3 regions of the Amycolatopsis sp. lyj-109 genome follow, and region 1 is predicted to be linked to each of the others. Evidence: riboswitches for the same ligand, from Rfam matches in the RefSeq annotation. Region 1 holds a riboswitch; each other region holds the start of a gene.

Region 1 (10,177 bases):
ACCTCACCGACGCCGAGCCCCTTGCTGGGCTTGGGCTCCGGCGAGATGATCCCGACCTCGAGGAGCTCGTGAGTGGCACCGGTGGACATCATCTTGATCTTTTCGCGCGGCGTGATCTTGCCGTCGACGACGCGGATGTAGGTGACGACGCCGCGGTAGGTGTCGTAGACCGAGTCGAAGATCATCGCGCGGGCGGGGGCGTCGGCGTCGCCCACCGGCGCCGGGACCGACTTCACGACCTCGTCGAGCAGCGCGCCGACGCCCATGCCGGTCTTGGCCGAGACCCGCAGCACGTCGTCGGGCTCGCAGCCGATGATGTGGGCCAGCTCACCCGCGTACTTGTCGGGGTCGGCCGAGGGCAGGTCGATCTTGTTCAGCACCGGGATGATCTGGAGGTTGTTCTCCAAGGCCAGGTAGAGGTTGGCCAGCGTCTGGGCCTCGATCCCCTGCGCCGCGTCGACCAGCAGGACGGCGCCCTCGCACGCCTCCAGGGCCCGGGAAACCTCGTAGGTGAAGTCCACGTGGCCGGGCGTGTCGATCATGTGCAGGACGTGGTCCTGCCCGTCGACCTTCCAGGGCAGCCGGACGTTCTGCGCCTTGATCGTGATGCCGCGCTCGCGCTCGATGTCCATCCGGTCGAGGTACTGAGCGCGCATGGCCCGCTCTTCCACGACGCCGGTGAGCTGCAGCATGCGGTCGGCCAGGGTGGACTTGCCGTGGTCGATGTGCGCGATGATGCAGAAGTTCCGGATGAGCTCCGGAGGCGTGAAGGTGGTGTCGGCGAACTTGTTGAGCGCTGTCACTCGAATGAGTCCTCGGAAAGTCGGGGATGGCCACCTCTATCTTCCCATGGCCCTCCGGGTGCGGGTGGGGGTCATCCCCGATGCGGGGTTTCGCGATCCGTGGTGCCCTCGAAGTATGAGTACTCCGCACCAGCCGGCACCCCCTCCCCAGTCGGAGACCAGCGGGTTCGCCCGCGTCCTCGACCGGACGTTCGGTCACCCCTCCGGCGCGCTCGGCCGCCTCGGCGGCTGGGTGATGGCCCGCGGCAACGCCGCGACGGAACACCGCGTCGTCGACCTCGCGAAGATCGAGCCGGACGAGACCGTCCTGATCGTCGGGCCCGGCCCCGGCGTCGGCCTGGAAGCCGCCGCCCGCCTGGCCGGGCGCGCCGTCGGCGTCGACCCGTCCCCCGAGATGCTCACGCTGTGTCAGGAGCGCTGCGGCGACCGGGCCGAGCTCCGCGAGGGGTCGGCGGCGCACACCGGTGAGCCCGACGGGTCCGTCGACGTGGTCCTGAGCGTGAACAACGTCATGCTGTGGGAAGACCGTGCGGCGGGGTTCGCCGAGCTGTTCCGGGTGCTGCGCCCCGGCGGCCGGCTGCTGCTGTCCGCGCACGAGAAGTGGCTGCCCGTGAGCAGGCACGTCCTCGCCGACGAAGCCGCCGCCGCGGGCTTCGCCGACCTGCAGACCTGGACCTGGGAACCGCCGGGCTTCGCCGCCCTCGCCGCGCAGCTGCGCGCCGTCAAGCCCGCCTAGCGGGTGTCCGTGCGGATCGGGTGGCCCTCGGGCACCTCGACCAGCACGATGCGCGTGCCGTCCGGATCGGCGATCCAGGCCTCGTCGAGGCCCCACGGCATCCGCCGGGCGTCCTGCACCGGCTCCAGGCCCTTCGCCTTGAGGTCGGCCAGGGTGCCGGCGAGGTCCCGGACCTGCAGCCAGAGCACCAGATCGGGCGACGAGCCCGCCTCCCCCGCGCCGGAGACCTCCAGGGAGCCGTGGCCGAGGAAGAACACGGTGCCACCGGGGAATTCCCGCTCCACGGCCAGGCCGAGGGTGTCGCGGTAGAACGCCGTGGACGCGGCGGCGTCACGCGGGCGGATCAGCAGCCGGCTCTTCAGGATCTCCATCCGACCATCCCTACCGGACGGGCTCAGGCGGCCGCAATCGCCGCGATGCCCGACAGCACGATCAGCGACCCGGCCAGCCGCCGCACGGCGTCCCGCTCGCCCAGGACCAGCCACGCGGCGAGACCGCCGAGCACGATGCTCAGCTCCCGGGCGGGCGCCACGAGGCTGACCGGCGCCATGGTGAGGGCGAACAGCACGAGGATGTAGGCGATCGGCGACAGGACCGCGACGAGGACGACCTCGCGGCGCTGCTCGCGCCAGATCCGCGTCACCTCGGCGCGATCGGCCAGCGCGCCGGGCACGAGCAGCACGCTCTGCAGGACCGAGCCGAGGCCGAAGTAGACGACCGGCGGCACGCCGAGGCCGGTCACCGAATGCGCGTCCCAGAGCGTGTACCCGGCGATGACGGCCCCGGTCAGCAGGCCGTAGCGGATCCCGGCTTTCACCGCCCGGGGGTCGCCGGCCTTGCGGCCGGTGCCGATCACCAGCACCCCGGCGACGACCAGGAACGCGCCGAGCAGGCCGAGCGGGCCCGGCCGCTCGCCGAGCACCAGGACGGCGGCCAGCACCGACAGCAGCGGCCCGGTGCCGCGCGCGACGGGGTAGACGACGGAGAGGTCGCCGACGCGGTACCCGCGCTGCAGCACGACGCCGTAGGCGATGTGCAGGAAGGCCGTGACCACGGCGGCGAGCAGCCAGCTCCACTGTGGACGGTAGTTCTCGACGACGAGCAGCACGATCGTGACCGGAAGCATCAAGACGGCGCCGACGGTGCAGTAGAGCCAGACGAACTGGGTGCCACCGGAGGAGATCCGCTTGGCCGCCAGGTTCCACCCGGCGTGCACGACAGCGGCAACGAGGACGAGGGACAAGGCGGTGGTGTTCACGGGACCCCTTCGGGTTTTCGCGCGCGCGAAAACCGGGTCCTCCAGGCTTTTGCCCCGTCAGATGAACGACCGGCCGTCCAGGCCCGCCGATGGTGCCGCTCGGACCAGACCCGCCGGCCCTGGTTGTGGTGGACAGTGTGGTGCGGACCGCGTGTGGTGCGGACCGCTCGGACCGGCGACGGAACCCTAGGCACTGACGTCACCCACGGTACTCCCGGCGCCGGGCGCCGGCGGCCCGGCTGTTAGAGTTGTCGCTCGCTGCCCGTGCGGCATTCCGTCATGGAGGAAACCGGCTCATTCGAGCGGGGCCACTTCAGCGCGGCGGCGAATCTCACCGAGTGAAACAGGAGTTGCCCTATGGCCAACATCAAGTCGCAGATCAAGCGCATCACGACGAACGAGAAGGCGCGTCTGCGCAACCAGGCGATCCGGTCCTCGGTGAAGACCGCGATCCGCAAGGTCCGCGAAGCCGCCGAGGCCGGCGACAAGGCCAAGGCCGCCGAGCTCCAGCGCGACGCCGCCCAGAAGCTCGACAAGGCCGTCTCGAAGGGCGTCATCCACGCCAACCAGGCCGCCAACAAGAAGTCCGCGCTGGCCAAGCGCGTCAACGCGCTCTGAGCTGGTTGATTTCTGGGAAGGCCCCGGCTTCGGCCGGGGCCTTCTTCATGTCCGGACGCGGCTCGAGAGCCGGCACGCCCCGGCGCGCTGTCCGATGGTCGGCGCCGCCCGCAGCAATCAGCGGTCGCCCTTCGCCGCGGCCACCTCGAGGACCGCTCGTTCCAGCGCGTAGCCCGGGTCCGCCGCCGCGCCCTTGACCTCGGCGTTCAGCCGCGCGACCACCCGCATCGCCGTCGCCAGGCCGTCCGGGTTCCAGCCGCGGGACTGGCCCTGCGCCTTGCGGATCTTCCACGGCGGCATGCCGAGCTCGCCCGCCAGCTGGTTCGGGTTGCCCCGGCCGGCGCCGGAGACGCGAGCGATCGTGCGGACCGCGTCAGCCAGCGCGTCGGCGACGAGGACGTGCGGGACGCCCAGCTGCATCGCCCAGCGCAGCGACTCCAGGGCCGCCGAACGGTCGCCGCCGACCGCCTTCTCCGCGACCGCGAAGCCCGTCACATCGGCCCGGCCGCGGTGGTAGCGGCGGACCGCGTCGGCATCGACGGCGCCACCCGTGTCCGCGACCAGCTGCGTCGCCGCCGAGGAGAGTTCCCGCAGGTCGGAGCCCACGGCGTCGAGGAGAGCGGCGACCCCGGCCGGGTCGATCTTGCCGCCCACCCGGCGCACCTCGTGCCGCACGAACTGCTCCCGCTCGGCCGGTTTGGTCAGCTTCGGGCACTCGGTGACGACGGCGCCGGCCTTTTTCAGCCCAGCCGGGAGCGACTTGCCCGCCTTGCTGCGGCCGCCGCCGGTGTGCACGACGACGAGCACGACCCCGTCCGCCGGGTCCTTCAGGTAGGCCGCGACGGCATCGGACAGCTCCTGCGAGATGTCCTGCGCCGACTCGAGGACGATCACCCGGCCTTCGCTGAACAGCGACGGGCTGACCAGTTCGGCCAGCTCAGGGGCTGTGAGATCGGACACCCGGACGCGGGTCAGCTCCGCGGTCGGGTCCATCGCGCGGGCGGCGGCGAGCGTCTCGCGGACGGCCCGCTCGATCAGCAGTTCTTCCTCCCCCAGCACCAGCTGCAGCGGGGCCGGGGCGGTGGCTTGCGCGGTCACCCGGGAATCCTCTCACTTGCGCTCCCGTGCCTCCGCTCCGGTGATGTCGGGCGGCCACCGTGGCACGGTCCGAGCGCGATGTCGTACGGTGTAGCCGAGGCAGCCCGCCCCGGAAATTCCGGCGTGCGTGGCACCGACAACTGAATACCGCTCATCCAGAGGGGCAGAGGGAACGGCCCGACGAAGCCCCGGCAACCGGCGTACAGCCTGTCATCCCGCGATCGCGGGATAGCTGACGACCACGGTGCCAATTCCGGCCCGCTTCGGCGGGGCAGATGAGGAAGGAACCTCGCGATGACCGCCACCCTCGGAACGACCTCCACCACGAAGACCCCGGATCTCGGTCCCGCCGTCGAACTGGTGTCGAAGGAAGAGGGCCACCGGCAGCCGCTCGCTCCGGAGTTCGTCTCCGCCGAAGACTTCTCGCCGCTCGAGGTCGCCTACGACTTCGGCCGCGTCCGGCGCGAGGACATCGAGGCCGGCCCCAAGAACATCTGGCGCTACAAGAAGCTCCTTCCCGTTCCGTCCAACGTCGAAGAGATCCCGAACACCGAGCCGGGCGCGACGCGGCTGGTCCGCGCCGACCGTCTCGCCAAGGAACTCGGCCTCAAACGCGTGTGGGTCAAGGACGACACCGGCAACCCGACGCACTCGTTCAAGGACCGCGTCGTCGCCGTCGCGCTGGCCGCGGCCCGCGAGTTCGGGTTCGAGGTGCTCGCGTGTCCGTCGACCGGCAACCTGGCCAACGCGACGGCCGCCGCCGCGGCCCGCGCCGGCTGGCGGTCGGTCGTGCTGATCCCCAAGACCCTCGAGCGCGCCAAGATCCTCACCACCGCGGTGTACGACGGTGACCTCATCGCCATCGACGGCAACTACGACGACGTCAACCGTCTTGCCACCGAGCTCGCCGGTGAGCACCCGAAGTGGGCGTTCGTCAACGTGAACGTCCGGCCGTACTACTCGGAGGGCTCGAAGACGCTGGCCTTCGAGGTCGCCGAGCAGCTCGGCTGGCGCATCCCGCCGCAGATCGTCGTCCCGATCGCCTCCGGTTCGCAGCTGACCAAAGTGGACAAGGGTTTCCGCGAGCTGGGCCAGCTCGGTCTCGTGGACGCCAGCCCGTACAAGGTGTTCGGCGCGCAGGCCACCGGCTGCTCGCCGGTGTCGGCCGCGTTCCGCGAAGGCCACGACGTGGTCCAGCCGGTGAAGCCGGACACGATCGCCCGCTCGCTGGCGATCGGCAACCCGGCCGACGGCCCGTACGTGCTCGACATCGTCAACCGCACCGGCGGCGCGATCGAGGATGTCTCCGACGAAGAGGTCGTCGAAGGCATCCGCCTGCTGGCCCGCACCGAGGGCATCTTCACCGAGACGGCGGGCGGGGTCACCGTCGCCACGGCGAAGAAGCTGGTCGAAACGGGCAAGCTGGACCCGGACGCCGAGACGGTGTTGCTCATCACCGGCGACGGCCTCAAGACCCTCGACGCGATCGAGAACCACGTGGGCCCCAAGGCCACCCTGCCGCCCTCGGCCGCGGCCGTGAACAAGGCTCTCGGCTACTGAGCTCCGGCCGGGGCGGGCACCTCTTGGCCCGCCCCGGCACTCAGCGGCGAGGCGGCGACGCGGGCCGCGCGGCTCGCCTTTGACGGCAACACCTCCTTCCGGACTATCGGGCCGCTAGGGTCGACACCCGCCAGGGCGTTGACTCGATCGCGGGGGGTTCGGGATGAAGTGGGCTGCGGACACGTCCGGAGATCTCGGCAAGCATTGGATGGTCACGGCCGAGCGCGACGGCCAAGCCTTGCCGGTGACGGTCGTCGCGAGGTGGCGGTGGTACAAGAAGGGGTCTCGGCGAGACCGCATCAGATACGCCGCCGTGGAAGTCGCCGCTCTCACCGGTTCGGCCGCGATTCCGGTGGCCGCAGCCGCCCACCTCGACTCGGTCATCATCGCCGCGATAGGCGCCTTCGTGCTGATCGCCACCGGTGTCCGGACCACCTTCGGCCTGCACGAGAACTGGGTGGAGCACAGCCAGGTCGGCTACGCGATCGAGCGTGAAGCCGCATTGTTCCTCCAGTCGTCACCGCCTTACGAAGGCGCGGACGCCGTCCAGGTGCTGGTCGCCCGCGTCGAGACTCTTGCCGAAGAGGGCGGCCAGCAATGGGCTCGACGTCGGATGACCGTCGAGCGCAGCCGCCTGACCCACGAGAACGCCCAGAAGAATTGACGGTCCGCCTCACCGGCGAGGTGGACCGCGCGGCTCGCCGCGGCGGGCGATCGCCGTTCCGGTGACCACCGCGGTGTCGCCGTCCACGTCGGTGCGGGTGACTCGCGCGCCGAGGGCCGTCAGGGTGTCTATTGTGGACTTGCTGGGGTGACCGTAGCTGTTTCCCGCCCCCACGCTGACCAATGCCACCCGCGGGGCCACCGCCGCGAGGAACGCCGGCAGCGAGTAGCGGCTGCCATGATGGGGCACCTTCAACACCTCCGCCTTCAGATCTCCGATGTCGGCCAGCAGGTCCGCCTGCGCGGCCAGTTCGACGTCGCCGGTCAGCAGGACGCGGCCCGCCGTGGTCTCCGCTCGTAGCACCACCGAGCTGTTGTTGATCGTCGTGCCGTCCGGTGGCCCGTCCGTGCGGGCCGGCACGTAGCGCGGGCCCAGGACGTCGAGCGCCAGGCCGGGCCAGTCCAGCCGTTCGCCCGGGTTCAGTTCCACCAGCGCCACCGCCCGCCGGGCCGCCTCGGCGGCGACCTGGCGCCACGCCCACCCCGGCGACCGCCCCGGGCCGACGGCGATCGCGCCGACCGCGCGGCCGTCGAAGACCGAGGAGAGACCGCCGATGTGGTCGGCGTGCAGGTGGCTCAGGATCAGCAGCGGGATCCGGTCGACCGCCAGCCGGTGCAGGCACTCGTCGACCGGCCCCGGTTCGGGTCCGGCGTCGACGACGACCGCGCGTCCCGGCTCGGCGGTCGCCAGTACGACCGCGTCGCCCTGGCCGACGTCGCACTCGACCATCGCCCAGTTCCGCGGCGGCCACGCCGGTGCCAGCACCCGGACCGGCACGAACACCAGCAGCGCGCCGGCGACGAGCACCGCCAGCAGCACCCGCACCCGCCGGTGCCGGACCGCGAACACCAGCACCACGAGGACCGCGGCTGCCAGGAGACCACCCACCCAGCCACCGGGCCAAGCGATGACCGCACCCGGGGCTCGCGCGCCGTGCCGGGCCACCGTGATCAGCCACCGGGCCTCCGGGTCGGCCAAGTGCACCAGGACCTTCCCGGCGCCCGGCCACCACGGGCCGGTGACCGTCGCCAGCACGCCGAGCACCGTCGCCGGGGCCACCACGGGTGCGGCAAGGACGTTGGTCAGCACCGAGACCAGGCTCACCGAACCCGCCATCCCCGCGAGTACCGGCGCCGTCACCAGGAAGGCCGCCAGCGGGATCGCGAGCCCCTCCGCGAATCCCGGCGGGATCCCGCGGCGGACCAGAGCGTCGGCCCAGCGGGGCGCGAGCAGGACCAGCCCACCGGTGGCGCACACCGACAGCGCGAAGCCGAAGTCCGTGGCCATCGCCGGATCCGCCACCACCAGCAAGCACACCGCGAAGGCCAGCGCGGGCAGCGCCGAACCGCGGCGTCCCAGCGCCAGGGCCAGGAGCGCCACGGCCGCCATGACGCCCGCGCGCAGGACGCTCGCCTCCGGGCCGACCAGGACGAGGAACCCGGCCAGGCACGTCCCGGCCGCCGCGGCCGACAGCCGGGGACCGAGCCGGAGCAGGCGCAACAGGAGCAGCACCGCCCCGCAGACGACTGCGAGATTGCCCCCGCTGACCGCCGTGAGGTGCGCGAGGCCCGCGGAGACGAACTCCTGCTCGACGCGCGGGGACAACGCGCTCGTATCGCCCAGCACCAGGCCCGGGAGGAGACCCGCGGGTTCCTCCGGCAGGACCTGGCACAGGTCGTGGAGACCGGAGCGCAGCCCGGCCGCCGCCCGCTGCCACCACGGTGACGGACCGGGCTCCCCCGGTGGACCGCGTACCGACAGCACCGCCACGGTCAGGTCCGAGCCGCGCGGCGGCATCAGCAGGCCCGCCGCGGTCACCTCTTGGCCGGGCAGGAGGGACGACCACCGCTCGACCGGAGCCAGCAGCAGGACGCGGCCGGACGAGGTGACCGGCCGTCCGTCGACCGATGCCGTGCGCACGTCGGCCGCCAACACGACCGACCGGGCGCCGGCCTGCTGATCGGCGTACCCCGCGCTGCGTACGGGTTTCGGGCGCTCGGCAACATTGACCCGCAACGACGCCGGCAGGCCTTCTGCCGCGGAGGCGCGAAGCTCGTCGCGCTGCGCGTCGCGGATCCGCCAGGCGACCGGACCTGCGGCGAGCAGGCCCAGCACCAGCAGGGCCGCCGCCGCGTCGCGCGCCCGGGGATGGTCGCGGGCTCGCCACAGCACGAGCGCGGCGAGGACCGCCGAGGCGAGGCCGGTGGCGACGGCCGTCCACCAGCCGTGCAGCAAGCCGGCCAGCGCCGCAAACCAGCACGCCGCTGCTGCCGGGACCAGCCGCATGTCCTGCCTGGTATCGGGCACGGGAAAGGTGCTCATCCGGCCGTCACCTGCTCGCGCAATTTCTGGAACTTGCTTTCGCCGATGCCTTCGACATCCCGCAGCTGCTCCACCTTCGTGAAGCCGCCGTGGTCCGTGCGCCACTGGACGATGCGCTTGGCCATCACCTCGCCGACTCCCGGCAGCGTGTCCAGCTGGGCCGCCGAAGCCGTGTTGAGGTCGACCTTTCCGCCGGCCGCCGGGGATCCGGGCTCCGGTGGTGGTGCCGCCGGCGCCGGGATGCCGACCGCCAGCTGCTCACCGTCCGCCACCTTGCGGGCCAGGTTCAGTGCGCCCACGTCCGCTCCCGGCTCGGGGCCGCCTGCCGCGCGCAGCACGTCCGCCACGCGGGCGCCCTGGGGCACCGTGACCAGACCCGGCGACCGGACGCGGCCGATCACGCTGATCACCAGGCCCGGCTGGGGCGCCGCGCGCGCCTCCGCCACCCGTTTTTCGCTGGGCAGCGCGGTGGGAAGCGCGGGCGGCGGCTCGGGCGGCGGGCCGCCGCCCACCAGCGCGACCGCGCCGAGGACGATCGCCACCACCGCGGCGAGGACGCCGGCCAGTGCCCACCGGCGGCGGCCGGTACCGGCCGGTCCGCCCGGCAGCCAGCGCCGGATCAGCCGGCCGCCCGGGCCGACCGTGCTCGCATCGGGCGAGAGCTGGTCGGCCAGCCAGGAGAGCCGGTCGTTGAGGGGAGGGCCCGGATCCCGGGCGGGCTGCTCGAACACACGATCGACGTTAGGGCCCGCGGGGAGGGTCCGACAGGGGTGACGTCACGTCCTGTGGACAACCGGGGTGTTGTGGATGGATTGCCGGTACCGAGCCCGGGAGCCGGTGTTTCAGTCGTGCCCGGGTGCGGTGCGCGGGACCGCCCGCTGGACGACCACACCCAGTACCCCGGGACCCGTGTGCGCCCCGATCACCGCCCCCAGCTCGGAAACCACGCAGCCCGCCGAGCGCGGCACGGCCACTTCGAGCCGGTTCGCGAGCTCGACGGCCCGTTCCGGCGACGCGAGGTGGTGGACCGCGAGCTCGACGTCGTCCTCGGCCGCCGC
Region 2 (10,177 bases), on a different contig from region 1:
TCGGCCAGCGGCTCGGCCGCGGTGAGCTCGGTGATGAGCTGGAACCCGATGCCCTTCTCGGCCAGCACCGGCGCCAGCTGGTCGAAGGGTTCGCCCAGCAGCACTGTGACATTCCGGGGCCTGGCCCCGGGCCCCGGCCGGGGGGCAAGCCCCCCTGGACCCCCCAAAGCGTCCTGGTCCGAACCGATCATCCCCAGGATCCGCACGGTGTCCTCGGCCCACTCGGCGAGATCGGTGCGCGGGGTCGGCTGGTGCAGCATGGTGACGCTGCCACCGGCCAGCCACACGGCCTGCACGGTCGGCGCGATCAGCACCGGCGCGGCGGCCAGCACCGCAACGGCACCTCCGCGCTCGAACCCCCCGGCGACGAGACCACCGGCGATCCGCCGCGCCTCGGCGTGCACCTCGGCCCAGGTCCGCCGGACCGGCTCCTTCGGCTCCCCGGTCACCATGCCGCGCTGCTGCCCCCGCTTCGTCGCGGTGGCGACGAGCGTGTCCACGAACCTGCTCATAGCGGGAACATTACTGTCTCGGTGTCAACGTCCGCCGCGCAAAGCGGAAACCGGCCCGCGGAGCCAGCGGTCCACTTGCCGTTGCCCCCGCAGCCGCACGACGACGAGGCCGGGGTGGCGGTTCTCGTCGATCACCTTGCGGACCCGCGCCCGCATGATCGGGTGGTACCGCCACGCGACCCGGACGATGTGTTCCCGGTCGGTGAAGACGCCACGCAACGGACCTTCGACGTTCCCCGCCGCGATCTCCGAACCGCGGCCGAAGCGGCGTTGCAGGGTGCGTTTGACGACCCGGGCCATCGCCAGCGCGCGCGGGTGGTCGAGCCACACCAGCACGTCCACGCGCGCCGTCATCCGTTCCCGGACCTGCTCGCCCTGCCACTCGATCGCCCAGACGTCACCATCCAGGAAGCCGAGCACCTCGGCCTCCCAGGTCTCCCGCACGGTCCAGCCGGGCCCGAGGTAGAAGGATTCGAGCGAGACGTACGGCACGCCCAGCCGCTCGCACAGGGCTTGCGCCAAGGTCGACTTGCCCGAGCCCGCGGAGCCCGCCACCGCGATCCGCCGCACCGGGCGCCCGAAGGGTTCGCCCGGGCCGACCACCCTGGTCATTCCAGCAGCTCGGAGGTCTCCAGCCAGCGGGCCTCGACGTCCCCGATCTCGCCCTGGACGCCCTTCAGCTCGGCGTTGAGCTCCATCAGCTTCGCCGGGTCCGTCGCGGCTTCCAGCAACGACGCGTGGAGCTTCTTCTCCTTGGCGTGCAGCTGGTCGAGCTTGCGCTCCAGCCGGCCGAGGTCCTTCTGCGCCGCGCGCAGGTCCGCCGCCGACTTCTTCGCCTCGGTCTTGGCCGCCGTCGGAGCTGCCGCGGCCGCCGGTTCCTTGGCGACGGCGCGGCGGTTCAGGTACTCCTCGATGCCGCCCGGGAGGTGGGTGATGCGGCCGTCGCCGAACAGCGCGACGATCGTGTCGCAGACGCGTTCCACCAGGTAGCGGTCGTGGGACACCACGACCATCGTGCCCGGCCAGCCGTCGAGGAGATCCTCCAGCTGCTGCAGGGTGTCGATGTCCAGGTCGTTCGTCGGCTCGTCGAGGAGCAGCACGTTCGGCTCGGCCATCAGCAGCCGGCACAGCTGCAGGCGCCGCCGCTCGCCGCCGGAGAGGTCGCCGACCGGGGTCCACTGGCGCGCCTGCGGGAAGCCGAGCTTCTCGCCGAGCTGCGACGCCGTCATCTCCTGCTTGCCGAACACCACCCGCCCGGCCACCTGCTCGATCGCCTGCAGCACGCGCAGGTCGCCGGGCAGGTCGTCGAGCTCCTGGCGCAGGTGCGCGAGCGCGACCGTCTTGCCCTCGATCCGGCGGCCGGTCGAGCCCTCGACGTCGCCGCCGAGCAGCTTCAGCAGGGACGTCTTGCCCGAGCCGTTGATACCGACGAGGCCGATCCGGTCGCCGGGACCGACCCGCCAGGTGACGTGGTCGAGCAGTGTCCGCTCGCCCACCGTGTACGTCGTGTCTTCCAGTTCCAGCACGGTCTTGCCGAGCCGCCGCTTCGCGAACGCCTGCAGCTCGACGGAATCGCGCGGCGGCGGGACGTCGGCGATCAGCGCTTCGGCCGCCTCGATGCGGTAGCGCGGCTTCGACGAGCGGGCCTGCGGGCCGCGGCGCAGCCACGCCAGCTCCTTGCGGGCCAGGTTCTGGCGCTTCTCCTCGGCCGTCGCGGCCAGCCGGGCGCGCTCGGCGCGCGCGAAGATCCAGTCGGCGTAGCCGCCTTCGTACTGCTCGACGCGGCCGTTCGCGACCTCCCACGTCAGGGTCGCGACGGTGTCGAGGAACCACCGGTCGTGCGTGACGACCACGACCGCGATCCGCCGGTTCAGCAGGTGGTCGGCGAGCCACTGGACACCTTCGACGTCCAGGTGGTTGGTCGGCTCGTCGAGCACGACGAGGTCGAGCTCGCCGGTCAGCGCGGCAGCCAGGGAGACCCGGCGCCGCTCCCCGCCGGAGAGGTTCGCGGTGGGCGTGTCGAGCCCGATCGCGGTGATCCCCAAGCCGTCCACTATGGACCGGACGCGCGCGTCGGCGGCCCATTCGTGCTCGGCGCCGTAGCGTTCGAGCACGACTTCGCCGACGGTACTGCCGTCCGGGAGCTCGGTCCGCTGGGTGACCACGGCCATCCGCAGGCCGCCGACGTGGCTCACCCGCCCGGAATCCGGCTCGGCGAGTCCGGAAAGGACTTCCAGCAGGGTGGTCTTGCCGCCACCGTTGAGGCCGACGACGCCGATGCGCTGTCCGGCCGCGACGCCGAGGGAGACGCCGTCCAGCAGTGGCTTCACCCCGTAGGACTTGCTCACCGACTCCAGGTTGACCAGGTTGGCCACTGCTCAGCCGATCCTCTCTACGATGACGAACCGGGACGCCACGACCATGGTCGTGTCGTCCACGGTGAATTCCGGATCTTCGAGCGCGGCGCGCATTTCGGCGCTCTGCCAGTACTCCGTGTGGCCGGCGCGCCATTCGGCGACGCTCGTGTCGCCCTCACCCTCGTCGAGCGCGTGCTGCAAGTCCACTTCGGACAGAGGAAGCACGCGCACCTCGGTGGTTTCGAGCACAGCGACCCCGTTGCCGGCCGAGTCGATCATCAGCTCACGCTCGCCGACGACGGGCAGTTCTTCGCCGTACTTCTCGTATTCGGCGACCAGGCCGGTCGTCGACGTCTTCTCCCCGCGCAGGATCGCCGCGACGAGCTTGTCGCGCAGCGGGCCGGGGAACGCGAACTCGGCGTGCTTCACGCGTGCACCCGCGGCGGTGCCGGACGGGGTGCGTCATCCCCGCCGACGGCGCGGGCGCCGGGGACCGGGCCGTGGGCCACCCGGACCGTCCGGCACACGCCGGCGCCCGACAGCTCGGCCGCGACCTCCACCGCCGACTGCGCGCCTTCGCAGAGGAACGCGCACGTCGGGCCGGAACCGGACACCGTGCCCGCGAGCGCGCCCGCGTTGACGCCCGCCCGGAGCGTGCGGCGCAGGTCGGGCCGCAGCGAGACCGCGGCCGCCTGGAGGTCGTTGCCCAGCAGCAGGGCCAGCTGGCGCGGATCGCCGGAGGCCAGCGCCTCGACGACCGGCGTGTGCGAGCCGATCCTGGGCGGGTTGCCCGCCGCGCGCAGCCGGTCCAGTTCGCCGAACACCTTCGGCGTCGACAGCCCTTCGTCGGCGAAGGCCAGCACCCAGTGGAACGTGTGCCGCGACAGCACCGGGACGAGCTGCTCGCCGCGGCCGGTGCCCAGCGCGGTGCCGCCGTAGATGGCGAACGGGACGTCGCTGCCCAGTCCGGCGGCGAGCTCGGCCAGCTCGTCGCGGGTGACGTCGAGGTTCCAGAGGCTCGCCAGCCCGACGAGCGTCGCGGCCGCGTCGGCGCTGCCGCCCGCCATGCCGCCGGCGACCGGGATGCCCTTGCGCAGCACCACCCGGACCTTCGGCTCTTCGGTGCGCCCGACGTGCGCGGCCAGGGCCTCGACGGCCTTCCAGGCCAGGTTCTCGGGGCCGGTCGGGACCGTGCCCTCCCCCTCGCCGTAGACCTCGATGCCGGGCTCTTCGGTGACCGCGACGGTCACCTCGTCGGTCAGCGACAGTGCCTGGAACACGGTCACCAGCTCGTGGTAACCGTCTTCGCGCAGGTCGTCGACCGACAGGTGCAGGTTGACCTTGGCCGGGACCCGGACGGTGACTGGGGGCGGAACTACGGCGAGCACCCGACCAGCCTACGTGGCCCCCGCCGCTCACACTTCCGGCAGTAACTTCGTGAAGGCCACCTTGAGGAACTTGTACTTCCTCAAGGTGGCCTTCACGAAGTCGGGCCGGTCAGGCAGCCGCGACACCCTGCGGGCCGCGGGCGGTGTGCGTCACGTGGCCGCCGCGCTCGGCGACCCAGGCCAGCGCCGCGTCGGCCCGCTCGCCGCGGACGCCGAGGCGGAAGCGGCCGACCGGGGTGTCGCCGATGCGGGTCAGGCCGCCGCCGATGGTGGCGAACTCGACGTCGAAGCGACCGGCGGCCTCGGGCAGCAGCGCACCCACCGACGCGAAGCCGACCAGCACGACGTCGGCCGCGCGGTCGTAGCGCGCCACCTGCGCGCGGGTGGTCTCGATGGCCGGCAGCAGCGCCTGCGCGGTGCGGCTGGCCGGGTCCGAGATCAGGTCGAGCACCGTGCCGCGTTCGACGACCGTGCCGTCCTCCAGCACCGCGACGTCGTCGCAGACCCGGCGGACCACACCCGCGTCCGGCGTCGTGACGACGACGGTGACGCCCAGCTCGGAGCGCGCCCGGTCGAGGACGGCGAGCACCGCGCCGGCCTCCTCCGGGTCGACGCCGGCGGTCGGGTCGTCGGCCAGCAGCACGGCCGGGGCCGCCGCCAGCGCCTTCGCGACCGCGACGCGGCGGAGCTGACCGACGGACAGCTCGCCGGGACGCTGCGCGGCACGCGCGGTCAGGCCGACGAGGTCGAGCAGCGAACCGACCCGGCTGCGGCGCTGCGGGCCGTCGACGCCGAGCTGCTCGAGCGGGGAGGCGATGTTGCCGGCGATGGTGCGCTCGGCGATCAGCTCCGGCTTCGTCGAGACGACGCCGAGCTGGCGGCGGATCTCGCGGAGCCGGCGGCCGTCGAGGGTGCCGGTGTTGAGGCCGTCGAGGCGGACGACGCCGCGGTCGGGGCGCTCCTGCAGGGCGATGCACCGGGCGAGGACGGACTTGCCGGACCCGGCGGGACCGACCACGCCGAACAGCGAGCCGGCCTGGACGTCGACGCTCACGTCCCGCAGCGCGACGACGGAGTTTCCGTTGGTGGCAAAGGTTTTGGACAGGTTTTCGACGGTGATCACGAAGGCTCCAGAAAACAGGGTGCACGCAGCGCGCAGCACCCGGCCGCAAGCGAGTTCCGTCCTGTTCGGACGGTGCATGAAGAAGAGGTGGACCGGGTCGGACTAGCTCAGTTGGAGCGTCGACATGCGGTCACGGAGCGGCGGCCTTCGTCGACTACGCGACGCCTGGTCAGGAGCAGGGGGCGAGCTACCCTCTTCATCGAAAACGGCCTCCATCGGTCCTGGCGGTAGCACCTGCCCTGTGGAGGGTGGTTGCTGCGACTTCGGCGAGCCAGGTCTCTCAGTCGCTCGGGATGGACGTACTGAGTAAAACCGATCCCACGGAGCGAAAGCAAGCCCGTTGGCCCAGATCACACGAGTGGCGGTGTCCGGATCGCGGGATCATGAGCGGCGAGGGCGTGTTTCACGCTTCCACTGTGGAGTGCCTAACGGGCGGCGGCGATCCGGGCGAAGGCGTGTACGTCCAACTGCTCACCACGGGTTCTCGGGTCGATCCCGGCGGCCGTGAGCAGCTCACCGGCCCGTTCGGCCGAGCCCGCCCAGCCCGCGAGCGCGGCCCGGAGCGTCTTCCTGCGTTGTGAGAAGGCGGCGTCCACCAGGCCGAAGAGCAGCTCCCGGTCTTCGGACGCCGTCGAGTCGCCACGTTCGAAGGCGACGAGCGCGGAATCGACGTTCGGCACGGGCCAGAACACCGAGCGTGGCACCGCGGCGACTTTGCGTGCACTTCCGTACCAGGCGAGCTTGACGCTGGGCACGCCGTAGATCCGGCTGCCGGGGCCGGCGGCCATCCGGTCGGCGACCTCGGTCTGCACCATCACGAGGCCCTTCTTGAGCGAAGGCACCTCGGCCAGCAGGTGCAGCACGACGGGCACGGCGACGTTGTAGGGCAGGTTGGCGACGAGAGCGGTCGGCTCGCCGAGTTCCTCGCGGGTGACGCGCAGGGCATCGGCCCCGACGACGGTCAGCCGTTCCGCGGCTTCGGGGCCCCGCTCGGCGACGGTCTTCGGCAGCCGCTCGGCGAGCTTGGGGTCGATCTCGACGGCGACGACCGGCGCCCCGGTGCCGAGCAGCCCGAGCGTCAGCGACCCGAGCCCGGGCCCGACCTCGAGGACGACGTCGTCCGGGGTGATCCCGGCGAGTTCGACGATCCGGCGGACGGTGTTGGGATCGTGCACGAAGTTCTGCCCGAGCTTCTTGGTCGGCCGCACGTCGAGTTCGGCCGCCAGCCCGCGGATTTCGGCAGGTCCCAGCAGTTCAACCACCGGACGAGCCTACTTGAACCCGGAACTCGCGTGATCAGCGGCGGATCTCGCGTGATTGAGCGGGCATCACGCGTGATTGGGAGGGCATCACGCGTGATTGGAGGGGCATCACGCGTGATGCCTTTTTGCGCACGCGAACCGGCCCCCGTCCGTGTGGACGGGGGCCGGTTCGAGGAGCTGTCAGGCCTTCTTGCCGCAGACCGGCCAGGCGCTGTAGCTGCCGCCGCGGCCGGCCTTGACCTTCTCGGCGACCGCGATCTGCTGCTCGCGCGAAGCCTGGTTCGGCAGCGCGGCGTACTCGTCGCCGCCGTAGGCGTCCCACGTGCGCTTGTCGAACTGGAGGCCGCCGTAGTAGCCGTTGCCGGTGTTGATCGACCAGTTGCCGCCCGACTCGCACTGCGCGATGCGGTCCCACGCGGAGCCGTCGCCGACGGCCGGGGTCGGGGCTTCCTTGCTGCCGACGTGGATGATCTTCGGCTTCGGCTGGGTGATGACCTTCTCGGAGATGCTCTCCCGGCCGGTCTCCTTGCCGTTCTTCTGCGTGACCTTGTAGGTCACTTCCTTCTCGCCCGGCGTGCCGGGGTCCTCGACGCTGGTCTTGCCCTTGGTCAGGTTCGGGTCGTCGACGCGCTGCTCGGGCGGGTCGATGGACTCCTTCTGGACGACCGTCGAGACGCCGGTGCGGCTGACGTGCACCTCGGCGCCGTCGGTCAGCTTGACGTCCAGGCCACCCTCGGCCTTGTCCTCCGGGCCCAGGGTGAGCTTGTATTCGCCCAGGAACTCCTTCGTCGTGACCGCGGTCGTCTTCACCTGCTTCGGCGCGTTCCCGCCGTCGTACAGCGTGATGTTCTTGAGGGTCTTGATCTCGACAGTCGCGCCCTGCAGCGGCAGCTCGCCGCTCTTCGGCATCGACATCCACGTGCCGGCCTTGTCCATCTCGGACATGCCGAGCTGGCTCAGCGCGTCGCCGAGGTGGGTCGCGCGGACCCAGGAGGTGCGCTCGGTGCCGTCGACGACCAGCTTCAGCTGGCGGCCGCGCTCGAGCTTGATGACGCCGCCGTCGCCGACCTCGGCCTGCGGCGAGGGGGACAGCGAGTCGTGCTCGCCGACCGACAGGCCCGCGTCCTCGAGCACCTCGCCGACGGTGCCGCCGAAGGAGTGCACGGTCTGCTGCTGGCCGTCGACGTCGACGGTGATGCTCTTGTTCATCGCCAGCGCGGCCGCGCCGCCGCCGGCGACGCTGATCATGACGCTGAGGACGGCGCCCTTGAGGAACCGGCGCTTCCAGACCTTGGTGGTCTGCCGGAGGCCCTCGTCCAGAGCCGCACGACGCGCTTCGGGGGAAGCGGTGCGGTCCTCTTCGAGGCCGTCCGGGATGACGATCGGCGGCAGGTACGTCGTCTCGGCGTTGATGAGCCGGATCAGTTCGTCGACGTCGACGTCGATCTCGGCCATCATCGCGTCGGCGTCGGGGCCGAGCGCGGCGAGGATGTCCTGCTGCGTGATGCTCGGGCTGTCAGAGAAGTCCAGCTGGCCGTACGCAGTGTCCTCGAATTCGCGTTCGAGTACGGCCGCGGAGCGCGCTCCAGCCTGTCTGCTAACTGTCACCGGGTCGTTCCCTTTCCCAAGGTGCCGTTCGGGGCAGCACCTTTACGTCTGGGCCCTCAGCCGGCGCCATCGTCACAGTTCCAGGCCGTACCGCTCCTGGTTCCGCTTCCCCGACGTGCACTGACGTGACTGTGGGCGTAACAGTCGGCAACTGCAGTCCGCAGTACCGACCGGCACGATCACGGGACAGTAACGGGTCGCGGCGGGTTGCGCAAACACCCCCCGGAGTGTCGTGATCTGGGTCACCCATCAGGTGGACGAGCCGGGAACCCTGTTGTCGCAATGCGTTCAACCCGTTGTGACGCTGGGGAGTCGGTAGACCCGCTCGGCGGTGGTCCGGACCGATTCGGCGACTTCGTGGACAGCTTCGCCCCTGAGCGCCGCGAGGTGACGGACGGTGTAAGCGGCGCCGAACGGCTCGTTCGGCCGCCCACGGAACGGGTGGGGGGTCAGGAACGGCGCGTCGGTCTCGACGAGGTACTGCCCCGGCGGGCAGAGCCGGGCCGCCTCGTGGAGGCCTTTCGCGTTCTTGAACGTGACGGTGCCCGCGAAGGAAAGGACATACCCCGCGTCGACGCACTTGCGGGCCATTTCCGCGTCCCCGGAAAAACAATGGAAAATTACGGCATTCGGCGCACCCTCTTCGGCCAGAATGCGCAACACGTCGTCGTGGGCCTCGCGGTCGTGGATCATCAGCGGCTTGCCGAGCCGCTTCGCGAGGTCGATGTGCCAGCGGAAGGCCTCCTGCTGGGCATCGTGCGGGGAGTAGTCCCAGTAGTAGTCGAGGCCGGTCTCGCCGACGGCGACCACGCGGTCCCCGGCCGCCAGCCGCTCGACCTCGGCCTTCTCGGCCTCGCCGAACCCCTTGGTCCGGGTCGGGTGGATCGCGACCGCGGCGAACACCCGCCGGTCCCAGCCCGCCGCCTCGACGGCCCAGCGGGCCGAGGCGAGGTCGTCCGCGACCGTGACGACGCGGGCGACGCCGGCGCGCTCGGCGCGGTCGACCATGGCCGTGACATCGGCCGCGGTGACCGCGCCGCACGCGTCGAGATGGGTGTGCGCGTCCACCACCGACACCGGGAGCCGGTCCGGGACCGGCGGTAGCTCGCGCTTCTCGTCACCCATGCACTACCTCTTACTCTTTCACGATCGGTGCCCACTCCGGGCCGGTCTCACCCAGCACCGGGTCGAGCTTGGTGAACAGCGGCGACGGCTTCTGCAGGGGCTTGCCGACCTCGATCGGCTTCGACTCCCACTTGGCCTGCTCGCCCGCGTAGTCGCCGGTGAGGATCGGGTTGACCCGGCCGGCGATGTCGAGGTCCTCGACCTCTTTCAGCTCCGGCTGGGCGGCCCAGACGCCGGTGCCGCCGAGGGCCTCGTGCACCTTCTGCGCCGAGTGCGGCAGGAACGGCGTCAGCAGCGTGTTCGCGTCCGAGACGACCTGCAGCGCGGTGTGCAACACCGTGTCGCGCCGCGTGGGGTCGTCCTTCAGCTTCCACGGCTCCTGGTCGGAGAGGTACTTGTTCGCCGCGGTGACGACCTTCATCGCCTCGCTCGCCGCCAGCTTGAACCGGGACCGGGCCAGGTGCGCGCCCGCGGTGTCGAAGGCCTTGCGGGACAGCGCCTTCAGGTCCTCGTCGGCCGCAGTCGGGGCTTCCGGGCGCGGGATGGCGCCGACGTTCTTGTGCGCCATCGAGATGGACCGGTTGACCAGGTTGCCCCACTCGTTGGCCAGCTCGAAGTTGGTCCGGCGGACGAACTCGTCCCAGGTGAAGTCGGTGTCCTGGGTCTCCGGGCCGGCGACCGAGATGAAGTACCGCAGCGTGTCCGGGCCGAAGTCGCGCAGGAAGTCCTCGACGTAGATGACGCGCCCGCGCGAGGTCGAGAACTTCGAGCCGCTCATGGTGAGGAACTCGCTGGAGACGAT
Region 3 (10,177 bases), on a different contig from region 1:
GACCCCCCCGGCCCCCGCGCCGCTTTCACGTGAAAGCTACGCGTCCTGGTGGGCACTTTCACGTGAAAGTGCCCACCAGGACGCGAAGGTTCGGCAGGGGCCGAAGGGTGCGGGTCGTAGCGTGGGGGCATGGAGACGATCGCGCTGGCCGAGGTGGCCGCGGTGCTCGCCGACCCGAGCCGGGCCACCATGTGCCTCGTGCTGCTGGACGGGCGGGCCTGGACCGTCGGCGAGCTCGCGAAGGCGGCCGGGATCGCCCTCTCGACCGCCAGCGAGCACGTCACGCGGCTGGCCGGAGCGGGCTTCGTCGCCCGCGTCAAGCAGGGGCGGGCCAGTTACGTCCGGATCGCCGACCCACGCGTCGCCGAGTTGATCGAGCACCTGGCCCAGCATGCAGTGACATCCGGGGTTTCGCCCCGGGCCGGGGGCTCCGCCACCCGGAGCCCCCGAAAAACCGCCGGTCACCGGCCGGTGACCGGCCTGAAGTCCTCACTGCGGGCGCGGCGGCTCGGCTTCGCGCGGACCTGTTACGACCACCTCGCCGGCGAGCTCGGCGTCGCCGTGCGCGACGGCATGCTGGCCACCGGCCTGGTCGACACCGCCGACGGGCTGGCGCTGACCCCGCGCGGGCGCGCGGTGCTGGCGGACCTCGGCGTGCCGGTCGCCGCCGGGCGGCGGCCGCTGCTGCGGGACTGTCTGGATTGGACGGAGCGTCGCGACCACCTCGCCGGGGCCCTGCCCGCGGCGCTGCTCGACCGGGCCGTCGACGCCGGCTGGGTGGCCCGGGACGGCCACCGCGCGGTCAAGGTGCTGCCGGCGGCGGGGGAGCCGTTCGCCGCTCTCGGTGTCGATCTCGCCGCGCTCGGTGGTGTCCCGGCGCCTTAACACACCGGGTGTCCGACGCCGGGCAGCGGTACACGAACGAGTTAACCCCCGCGCCTCACTATTCTGAGGGCCCCACGGCACTCGGGAGGAGGCGGGCATGGACCAGCTTCCCGTGCTGCTCGGCGTCGGCGGCGTCGTGCTCCTCGCCTCCGTGCTGGCCGTGCGCGTGTCGATCCGGCTCGGCCTGCCCTCGCTGCTGCTGTACCTGGGGATCGGCGTCCTGCTGGGCGAAGCCGGCTTCGGCATCCGGTTCGACAATCCCGAACTGACCCAGTCGCTCGGGCTCGCCGCGCTCGTCATGATCCTCGCCGAAGGCGGCCTGACCACCCGGTGGTCGGCGGTGAAACCCGCGCTGGGCCGGGGAATCGCACTGTCCACAGTGGCTGTCGTGGTGAGCATCGCGGCCACCGGGGCCGCCCTGCACTGGCTGCTGGGCCTGGACTGGCGGCTGGCGCTGCTGTGGGGCGCGGTGCTCGCCTCGACCGACGCGGCCGCGGTGTTTTCGGTGCTGCGCACGGCGGGGATCGGCAACCGGCTCACCGGCGCGCTCGAGCTGGAGTCGGGCATCAACGACGCGCCGGCCTACATCGCCGTCGTGGTGCTGGCCGAAGGCACCACTGTGGACTGGACGCTGCCGCTGCTGGTGGTCTACGAGCTGACGGCGGGCCTGGCGATCGGCCTGGCCTTCGGCTGGCTCGGCGGCATCGCGCTGCGCCGGGCCGCGCTGCCGGCGACCGGCCTCTACCCGCTCGCGACGGTCGCGGTGTGCGTCGTGGCGTACTCGTCCGGGCAGCTGCTGCACGCGTCCGGGCTGCTCGCCACCTACGTCGCCGCGCTGGTGCTCGGCAATTCGCGGCTGCCGCACCGGTCGGACACGCTGTCGTTCGCCGAGGGCCTGGGCTGGTTGGCGCAGATCGGGCTGTTCGTGCTGCTCGGGCTGTTCGCCTCGCCGGGCCGGCTGCTCGACGCGATCGTGCCGGGCCTGGTCGCGGGCGCGGTCGTGCTGCTGCTGGCGCGGCCGGTCTCGGTCGTGCTGTCGATGCTGCCGTTCCGGCTGCCGTGGCGGGAACAGGCGTTCCTGTCGTGGGCCGGGCTGCGCGGCGCGGTGCCGATCGTGCTCGCCATGATCCCGCTTTCGCAGGGCCTGCCGGGCGCGCAGCGGCTGGTCGACGCGGTGTTCGTGCTGGTCGTCGTGCTGACGCTGGTCCAGGGGGCGACGCTCGGCCCGCTCGCGCGCAAACTCGGGCTGGCCAAGAAGTCCGAGGCGCACGAGATCGAGGTCGACTCCGCGCCGCTGGACGAGCTGGGCGCCGAACTGCTGCAGGTCCGGATCCAGCCGGGGTCGAAGCTGCACGGCGTGTACCTGTCCGAGCTGCGGCTGCCCATCGGGGCGACGATCAGCCTGGTCGTGCGCGACGGCACCGGCTTCACCCCGCAGAAGACCAGCCGGCTGCAGGAGCACGACCAGCTGCTGGTCGTCACGACGAGCGCGGTCCGCGACGCGGTCGAACGCCGGTTGCGCGCCGTCGACCGGGCCGGCCGTCTGGCTCGCTGGAAGGGCGAGTCCGGCCAGTAACGGAAATTAACGAACAGCCTTCCCAATAGTCCCTCTTTTGGCTTAATGTGCGCTCGATTGAGTGAACTTGGCGCCAGAGGAGAACCCGCCGTGAACCTTTCTGTGCGATGGGCGGGCTTGGCCGCCGCGGTCACCGCGGCCGTGGGACTCCTCGCCGCTCCGGCGGCCGCCGAGGTTTTTCCCGCGCTGACCCTGCCGTTCGAGGCCGGCCAGCAGGTCTACTCGGCGGGCATCCACTCCGACGACGGCAGCACCGGCGTGAAAAACGCGATCGACTTCAGCCCCGCCGACGGCACGGTTCGCGCCCCGCTGGCCGGCACGGTCCACCTGCAGCACTGCGCCGGCGGCGACTGGGTGACCCTCGATCACCCGGGTGGGTGGCGGACCGGCTACTACCACCTCGAGGGCATCCGGGTGACCGACGGCGAGCGGGCCGAGGCCGGGGCCGTGCTCGGCTCGACCGGCAACGCCCTGCCGTGCGGCGGCAGCAGCACGGGTGCCCACGTGCACTTCACGCTCTGGACGCTCCCGGACGCGGCCGCGGGCGACTGGGACGGCGTCGCCTTCTCCCGGATTGCGACAACGGTCGCGGAGGCCCTCGGTGAGCCGATCGACGGCAAGACCCTCGGCGGCTGGCGCTTCACCGCCGGGTCCGAGCAGTACTCGGGCACCGCAACGCACCTCGCGGACGGTGCGGTGGTCCAGCTGCCGGGCCGGTTCCGCGCACGTCCTTGATCCCGCGCGTCCCTGTTGGCGGGTCGCCAGCGCCCCAAGGCGGCCTTCGGTGCGTCAGACGCACCGAAGGCCGCCTTGGGTGCGTCAGACGCAACGAAGGCCACATTGGGGCGCTCGGTGCCGCTCACGGTCTGTGAGCGGCGTCTCAGAATGTGAAGCGGGACTTGGCCGGCCGCCGGTTTCTCGGTTACCTTCTGACTCAGGTCATGAGTGCCAGCGCGAAGCCCCGGCTTGCTGGCCGGCAACCCTCCTACCGCGGTGGGGTGCCCCGGGTGAAGACCGGGCCGGTCGCGTCGTGCGACGGGCAAGCGCGGGCCCCTCGCCGGGGTCCCCCGGATCGCCGAGGAGGCACCCCGATGACTCTCGCCATCGACCGCACCCAGCCCGAAACCCGCGAAATCCCTGAGACTCGCGACATTCCCGCCGTCGCGGGAGCGTCGCTGCGGGTGCCGCTGGTGACCGGCGGGGACATCGGCTACGCCAACCTCGACCACGCCGCGAGCGCCCCGTGCCTCGACGCCGTCCGCGCGAAGGTCGACGAGTTCCTGCCCTGGTACGCCAGCGTCCACCGCGGCGCCGGCTTCGCGTCGCAGGTCTCCACCAAGCTCTACGAGCGCACCCGCGACGTCCTGCGCCGCTTCGTCGACGCACGGCGGACCGACACCGTCGTCTTCACCCGCAACACCACCGACGCCTTCAACCTGCTCGCCCGCAGCCTTCCGCGGCACACCACGGTGATCGTGTTCGACACCGAGCACCACGCCGCTCTCCTGCCGTGGCAGGGCCCGAACGTCCGGCGCCTGCCGACCCCGCGGACCCGCCTCGCCGCGGTGTCCGCTGTGGACGAAGCGCTCGCCGACGCCCCGCAGGGACCGCGGCTGGTCGTCGTCACCGGAGCGTCCAATGTGACCGGTGAGCTGCTCCCGGTGGCCGAGATCGCCGCCGTGGCAAGGAAACACGGCGCCCGCGTCGCCCTCGACGCCGCCCAGCTGGCCCCGCACCGCCGGATCTCGCTCAGGGAACTCGACGTCGACTACGTCGCGCTGTCCGGCCACAAGCTGTACGCGCCCTTCGGCGCGGGTGCGCTGATCGGCCGCGCCGACTGGCTGCGCGCGGCCCGCCCGTACCTCGCCGGCGGCGGCGCGACCAAGCTCGTCACCGAAGACGCCGTCGTCTGGAACACCGGCCCGGAGCGCCACGAAGCCGGCTCGCCCAACACCGTCGGCGTCTACGCGCTCGGCGTCGCGTGCGAAACCCTCGGCGAAAACTGGGCCGCGATCGAAAACCACGAGCAGGCCCTGCTCACCCGGCTGCGCAAGGGCCTCGAGAGCCTCCCGGGCTGCGCCGAACTGCGGCTGTTCGACGCGCCGGTCGACCGGGTCGGCACGGTCAGCTTCGTCGTCGACGGCTTCGACCCGGGCTGGCTCGCCGCGGTGCTGTCCGCCGAGTACGGCATCGGCGTCCGCGACGGCGCCTTCTGCGCCCACATCGCGGCCAAGCGGCTGATCGGCGTCACCGGCGGCGACGGGCAGCAGGCGGTCCGCGTCAGCCTCGGCCTCGGCAGCACCGAGGAGCACGTCGACCGCGTGCTCCTGGCACTGCGGCAGATCGTCGCCCGCGGAGCCCGCTGGGAGTACGCGAAGGTGGACGGCCGCTGGGCGCCGGTCGGCGACCCGCGGGAGCTGCCGCCGTTCTGCTGAGCGCTAGCCTGGGCCGATGGGGAGAGGGCCGCGTTTCTGGTTTCCGCTGGCGTTGCTGGGATTCGCCGAGATCGCCCTGGCCGCGGTGCAGCTGCTGTCGCGCCGCAGCCAGGCCGAGAGCGAATCCGCGAACCTGCTGCTCGGGCCGGCGCCCTCGGCCGGGCCGACCTACAGTCAGGCGCAGTGGCGGCCCCTGGACGAGTTTTACGAGTTCGGGCGCGGCCTGCCCGAAGGGCCGGCCTGGCTGGTCACGCTCGGGGTGGTCCTCGCCGGCACGGCCGTCTGGTACGCGCTCGCCCTGCGGCCCGCCCGCACCGGGTGGTTCGTCCTGGGCACGGTCGGCGCGCTGCTCGCCGTCCCGCTGCTCGACCTGGTCGGGTCCTGGCAGTTCCGGCTCGGCGACGGCCTGCGCGGCCCGCTCGTGGCCACCCTCGGCCTGCTCGTGCTCGCCGCGTACGAACGCAGCCGGTTCGTCCTGCTGACGACGGCCGCGTTCGCGCTGGTCGCCGTGGTGCTCTCGGCGGACGTGGTGGGCGTCCTCGGCTCGGCGGTGATCCTCCTGGCCGCCGCCTTCATCACCCTGCTGCGGGGAAACCCGCGCTCGATACCCTGAGTCGATGGGGAGTCCGCGGAGGTCCTGGTTCCCGTTGGCCGCGCTGGGGTTCGCGCTGCTCGTGATGGTTGCGGTCGACCTGGTCCCGGCCCACGTCGAAGCTCCGCGGGGCTACCAGCGGCTGCACGGCCTCGCCACCAACGAACTCAGCGGCACGACGTACGCGAGTGCAGTCGCCTACGACGTGGTGCCGTCGGCGACCCTCGGCTGGCTCGCGGGCCTCGCTTGCGTGGTTCTCGCCGTGGCCGCCTGGTATTGGCGGCAGCTACGCCCGCAGCCAGGCCGCTTCGTCCTGGGCACGCTCGGGGCGCTGGCCGCCGTCCCGCTGCTCGACCTGGTCGGCGCCCTCCAGTTCCGGCTCGGCGGCGACGTCCGCGGCGCCCTGCTGGCGACGCTCGGCCTGGTGCTGCTGGCCGGCTACGAGCGCAGCGGGTTCCTGCTGGCCGTCGCCGGGGTGTTCGCGCTGGTCGCGACCGTGTTCCTACCCCCGGTGGCCGGGGCGCTCGCCGCGGCGGGCGTGCTGTTCGCGGCCGCGTTCGCCGTGCTCCTGCGCCCGCGGCCGGACGGGCCCGCCGCGGCCTGACCAGCGCCGTGGACAATGGACCGGTGAGCACCGAGCCCAGCCACTCCGAACCCGACACCGCCGCGCCCGCCGATGCGGTGCCCGATCCGGCCGCCGACGCGCCCGAGAACCCGGAGGTCCCGGCGAAGCCGCTGCTGCCGAAGCGGCGGGTCGGCTGGGTCTTCGCGGTCGCCGTCGTGTTCTGGGCGGTCGACCTGGTGACGAAGAACCTGGTCGTGGCCAACCTGGAGGGCAAGGAGCCGGTCAAGATCCTCGGCGGGCTGATCTACCTGCAGGTGATCCGCAACCCCGGTGCCGCGTTCTCGATGGCCACCGGCATGACCTGGGTGCTCGCCCTGGTCGCGCTCGCCGTGGTCATCGCCATCATCTGGCTGTCGCGGCGGCTGCGTTCGATCGGCTGGGCGATCGGCCTCGGCCTCGTGCTGGCCGGCGCCACCGGCAACCTGACCGACCGCATCTTCCGCGCGCCCGGCGGGCTGCAGGGCCACGTCGTCGACTTCATCTCGGCGTTCGCCCCCAACGGCAAGGGCTTCGCGATCTTCAACATCGCCGACTCCGCCATCTGCGTCGGTGGCGCTCTGATCGTGCTGCTGTCGCTGCTGGGCAAGGACTACGACGGCACGTCGACCAAGGACAAGAAGAAGCCGGAAACGCAGGAGGAACAGGCGTGAGCTCGCGGATGCTCCCGGTGCCCGACGGGCTCGACGGGATGCGGGTCGACGCCGGCCTCGCCAAGCTGCTCGGACTGTCCCGCACGGTCGTCGCCGAGCTCGCCGAGTCCGGGGACGTGCTGCTCGACGGCCGTCCCGCGGGCAAGTCCGACCGGCTTTCCGGCGGTGGCCTGCTGGAGATCACCCTCCCGGAGCCGGCGAACCCGGTCGAGATCGTCGCGGAGCCGGTCGCGGGCATGCAGATCCTGCACGACGACGACGACATCGTGGTGATCTCGAAGCCGGTCGGCGTCGCGGTGCACCCGAGCCCGGGCTGGACCGGCCCGACCGTCGTCGGCGGACTCGCCGCGGCCGGCCTGCGCATCGCGACCTCGGGGGCGGCCGAGCGCCAGGGCGTGGTCCACCGGCTCGACGCGGGCACCACCGGCGTGATGGTGGTGGCCAAGAGCGAGCACGCCTACACCGTGCTGAAGCGCGCGTTCAAGGAACGCACGGTCGACAAGGGCTACCACGCGATCGTCCAGGGCCACCCGGACCCGATGCGCGGCACGATCGACGCCCCGATCGACCGCCACCCGCGCCACGACTACAAGTTCGCGGTGGTCCAGGGCGGCCGCCCGAGCGTGACGCACTACGAGGTCGTCGAGGCGTTCCGGGCGGCGTCGCTCGCGCACATCAAGCTCGAAACCGGGCGGACGCACCAGATCCGCGTCCACTTCTCGGCGCTGCGGCACCCCTGCGTCGGCGACCTGACCTACGGCGCCGACCCGGTCCTGGCCCGCCACCTGGGCCTGAGCCGGCAGTGGCTGCACGCGAAGACCCTGGGCTTCGCGCACCCCGCGGACGGCCGCTGGGTCGAGTTCGAGTCGGAGTACCCGGACGATCTGGCGAAGGCCCTGGAAAAACTGCGCGACGAAAGCTATTAGTCCTCGATCGACCAGGTGATCGTGCGCTCGTCCGGCTCCGGCCGCGGGCTCCAGCGCACCGAGACCACGCGGGTTGCGTCGGGCAGGACGTACACCGTGTGGCCGCCCAGCGTCTCGCCCGGTTTGACGCCGATCCGGTGCGGCGGCCGGGACGTCAGCGACACCGGTGCCTTGCCGATCGGCCGTCCGTCGGCCGCGAGCAGCTCGAGGTAGTTGTCCGGCAGCGACGCGAACGGGATCGCGCCGCGGTTGGTGATCTCGGTGTGCACCACGACCGCGCGTTCGCCGTCCTCCAGGCGGTACCCGGCCGCGCTGAACAGGTAGTCGGCCGGGTCCTGGACTTCCAGGAGCTGCACCGACAGCTGCTCGCCCTCCAGGCCCTGGGTCTCCATCACCTCGCCGAGCCTGCCCCGCTTGCCGGCCGCGGGCCCGCTCGGCCGGGCGGGTTCGTCGCCGCGGGCCCACGACGCCGTCTGCGGCACGCCCCACGTGCTCACGGCCGGGTCGAGCGGCACCGGCGGCGGCGTGAACGGCCGGGGCGGGTGCTGCTGCGGGCCCGGGTGGCGGCTGGACGGCGTCCCCTGGACCTGATGCGGCCCGGACGGCGTGCCTTGGACGGTGTAGGGCCCGGAAGGCGCGCCCTGCACGGTGTACGGACCCGAAGGTGCGCCCTGGACGGTGTAGGGCCCCGAGGGCGCGCCCTGGACGTTGTACGGTCCCGAAGGCGTGCCCTGGACCGGCGGCGGCATCGGCGGGGCGGGTTGCTGCGGCACCGGCTGCGAAGGCGGCGGGAACTGCTGCTGCGGTGGCCGGTTCGCCCACGACGGCGGCGCGCCGGCGATGGCCGCGCGAAGGCCGTTCGGGTCGCTTTCGACGCCGACGAGCAGGGGGAGCCCGCTGCCGGAGAGAGCGACCAGCCGGTAGGCGACTTCGCGGGGATCCATGCCGACCTTGGCCGCCAGTTCGTGCACGGCCGCCTTGCCGAGGTCGGCGAGCGCGGCGAGCAGGCGGGTATCCACGGGATCGGTCACGGCCACCCGAGGAACGCTACCGCCTGGCCGATCCGCCTGCCGGAGGCCGTCCGGCCTCGGGCGGACGACCCGCGATTCTTGTCGGTGATCTCCGTTAGGGTCGGCCTTGAGCACATCAGCCGAAGCTGGGGGTCCTGCCATGACCGCGGTCACCGAACTCGCCGACGAGTTTGTCGAAGCGCTGTTCGCCGCCGATCCGCTGACGCCGGCGCTGCTGGGCATCCGCCCGGCGGAGCCCGGCCTGGCGGACTTGTCGGCCGAAGCCGAGCGGGCGTTTCGGGCGCGGCTCGCGGCGTTCCTCGAGCGCGCCCGCGCCTTGGCGGCCGAAGGCCTGGCGGCCGAGGACCGGGTCACCCGCGAGGTGCTGATCACCACGGCCGAAAACCGCCTCGCCTCGATCGACAGCCGGATGGCCGAGTTCACCGTCACCGACCTGTCCATCGGGCCCGCGGCCGGCCTGCTGATGGCCCTGCCGATGACGACGGTGACGGCGGGCGATGCCGCGGAGGCCCAGCTCGGCCGGCTGGCCGCGGTACCGGAGTACCTGCGCCAGGCCGCGCGGCGGCACGCCGAGGGCATGACGGCTGGGCTGATGCCGGTGGCCCACCTGGTCGACGCCGCCGTCGCGCACCTCGACCGCTACCTCGCCGACCCGGACGCCGACCCGCTGCGCCGCCAGCCCGCTCCGGACGAGGAGTTCGAGCGGCGGCGGGAGGAGCTGCTCGCCGACGTCGTCCGGCCGGCCTTCGCCGAGTACCGCGATTTCCTGGTCACCGAGGTCAAGCCGCACGGGCGGCCCGCGGACCGGCCCGGCGTGTCGTGGCTGCCCGGCGGTGCGGAGACCTACACCCGCTTGGCGCGGATGCACACGACCACCGGGCTCACCCCGGAAGAGCTGCACCGGATCGGCCTCGACACGATCGAGTCGCTCGCCGTCGAGTACCGCGAGCTGGGGCTGAAGGTGTACGGCACCGACGACCTCGCCGAGATCTTCGCGCGCCTGCGCACCGACCCGGCGCTGCGCTGGCGCAGTGCGGACGAGCTGCTGGAGACCGCCCGCGCGGCCGTCGCCCGGGCAGCGGCGGAAGCGCCGAAGTGGTTCGGCCGGATCCCCGAGCAGCAGTGCACGGTCGAAGCGGTGCCGGCGGAGGTCGCGCCCGGCGCGCCCGCGGCGTACTACCTGCGCGCGGCGGCCGACGGCTCGCGGCCGGGGATCTACTTCGCGAACACCCACGAAGCCACCGAGCGGCTGCGGCACATGGCCGAGACGACCGCGTTCCACGAAGCCGTGCCGGGCCACCACTTCCAGCTCAGCATCGCGCAGGGGCTCACCGAGCTGCCGCTGCTGCGCCGCATCGGCATGTTCAACGCGTACGTCGAGGGCTGGGGGCTCTACAGCGAGCGCCTCGCCGCCGAAATGGGGCTCTACTCCGACGACATCGCCCGGCTCGGCATGC

Evidence for each region. Region 1 has a riboswitch for S-adenosylmethionine ahead of thrC (threonine synthase). Riboswitches for the same ligand answer to the same signal wherever they lie in the genome.
Region 2: it holds a riboswitch for S-adenosylmethionine, as region 1 does, so the genes downstream of both, ACLJQF_RS18060 (methionine ABC transporter ATP-binding protein) here and thrC (threonine synthase) in region 1, are expected to answer to the same signal.
Region 3: it holds a riboswitch for S-adenosylmethionine, as region 1 does, so the genes downstream of both, ACLJQF_RS27780 (aminotransferase class V-fold PLP-dependent enzyme) here and thrC (threonine synthase) in region 1, are expected to answer to the same signal.

Annotation. Positions count from the first base shown of each region.
Region 1 covers NZ_JAJPWR010000011.1:117,513-127,689, forward strand. Annotated here, with positions in the region: gene lepA (translation elongation factor 4) at 1-803, opposite strand, end outside; gene ACLJQF_RS25025 (class I SAM-dependent methyltransferase) at 919-1,539, shown strand; gene ACLJQF_RS25030 (VOC family protein) at 1,536-1,910, opposite strand; gene ACLJQF_RS25035 (EamA family transporter) at 1,934-2,797, opposite strand; gene rpsT (30S ribosomal protein S20) at 3,155-3,415, shown strand; gene holA (DNA polymerase III subunit delta) at 3,533-4,513, opposite strand; SAM riboswitch class I at 4,662-4,795, shown strand; gene thrC (threonine synthase) at 4,808-6,073, shown strand; gene ACLJQF_RS25055 (DUF4231 domain-containing protein) at 6,318-6,737, shown strand; gene ACLJQF_RS25060 (ComEC/Rec2 family competence protein) at 6,747-9,119, opposite strand; gene ACLJQF_RS25065 (helix-hairpin-helix domain-containing protein) at 9,116-9,850, opposite strand; gene ACLJQF_RS25070 (DegV family protein) at 9,962-10,177, opposite strand, start outside.
Region 2 covers NZ_JAJPWR010000007.1:243,340-253,516, forward strand. Annotated here, with positions in the region: gene ACLJQF_RS18035 (fatty acyl-AMP ligase) at 1-512, opposite strand, end outside; gene ACLJQF_RS18040 (adenylate kinase) at 537-1,124, opposite strand; gene ACLJQF_RS18045 (ATP-binding cassette domain-containing protein) at 1,121-2,887, opposite strand; gene ACLJQF_RS18050 (ASCH domain-containing protein) at 2,891-3,298, opposite strand; gene ACLJQF_RS18055 (4-(cytidine 5'-diphospho)-2-C-methyl-D-erythritol kinase) at 3,295-4,257, opposite strand; gene ACLJQF_RS18060 (methionine ABC transporter ATP-binding protein) at 4,367-5,380, opposite strand; SAM riboswitch class I at 5,590-5,680, opposite strand; gene rsmA (16S rRNA (adenine(1518)-N(6)/adenine(1519)-N(6))-dimethyltransferase RsmA) at 5,806-6,642, opposite strand; gene ACLJQF_RS18070 (transglycosylase family protein) at 6,823-8,250, opposite strand; gene ACLJQF_RS18075 (TatD family hydrolase) at 8,539-9,375, opposite strand; gene metG (methionine--tRNA ligase) at 9,386-10,177, opposite strand, start outside.
Region 3 covers NZ_JAJPWR010000013.1:93,072-103,248, reverse strand. Annotated here, with positions in the region: gene ACLJQF_RS27800 (penicillin-binding transpeptidase domain-containing protein) at 1-2, shown strand, start outside; gene ACLJQF_RS27795 (ArsR/SmtB family transcription factor) at 130-885, shown strand; gene ACLJQF_RS27790 (potassium/proton antiporter) at 983-2,461, shown strand; gene ACLJQF_RS27785 (M23 family metallopeptidase) at 2,552-3,196, shown strand; SAM riboswitch class IV at 3,399-3,513, shown strand; gene ACLJQF_RS27780 (aminotransferase class V-fold PLP-dependent enzyme) at 3,553-4,896, shown strand; gene ACLJQF_RS27775 (hypothetical protein) at 4,913-5,509, shown strand; gene ACLJQF_RS27770 (hypothetical protein) at 5,514-6,092, shown strand; gene lspA (signal peptidase II) at 6,170-6,763, shown strand; gene ACLJQF_RS27760 (RluA family pseudouridine synthase) at 6,760-7,689, shown strand; gene ACLJQF_RS27755 (AsnC family protein) at 7,686-8,726, opposite strand; gene ACLJQF_RS27750 (DUF885 domain-containing protein) at 8,860-10,177, shown strand, end outside.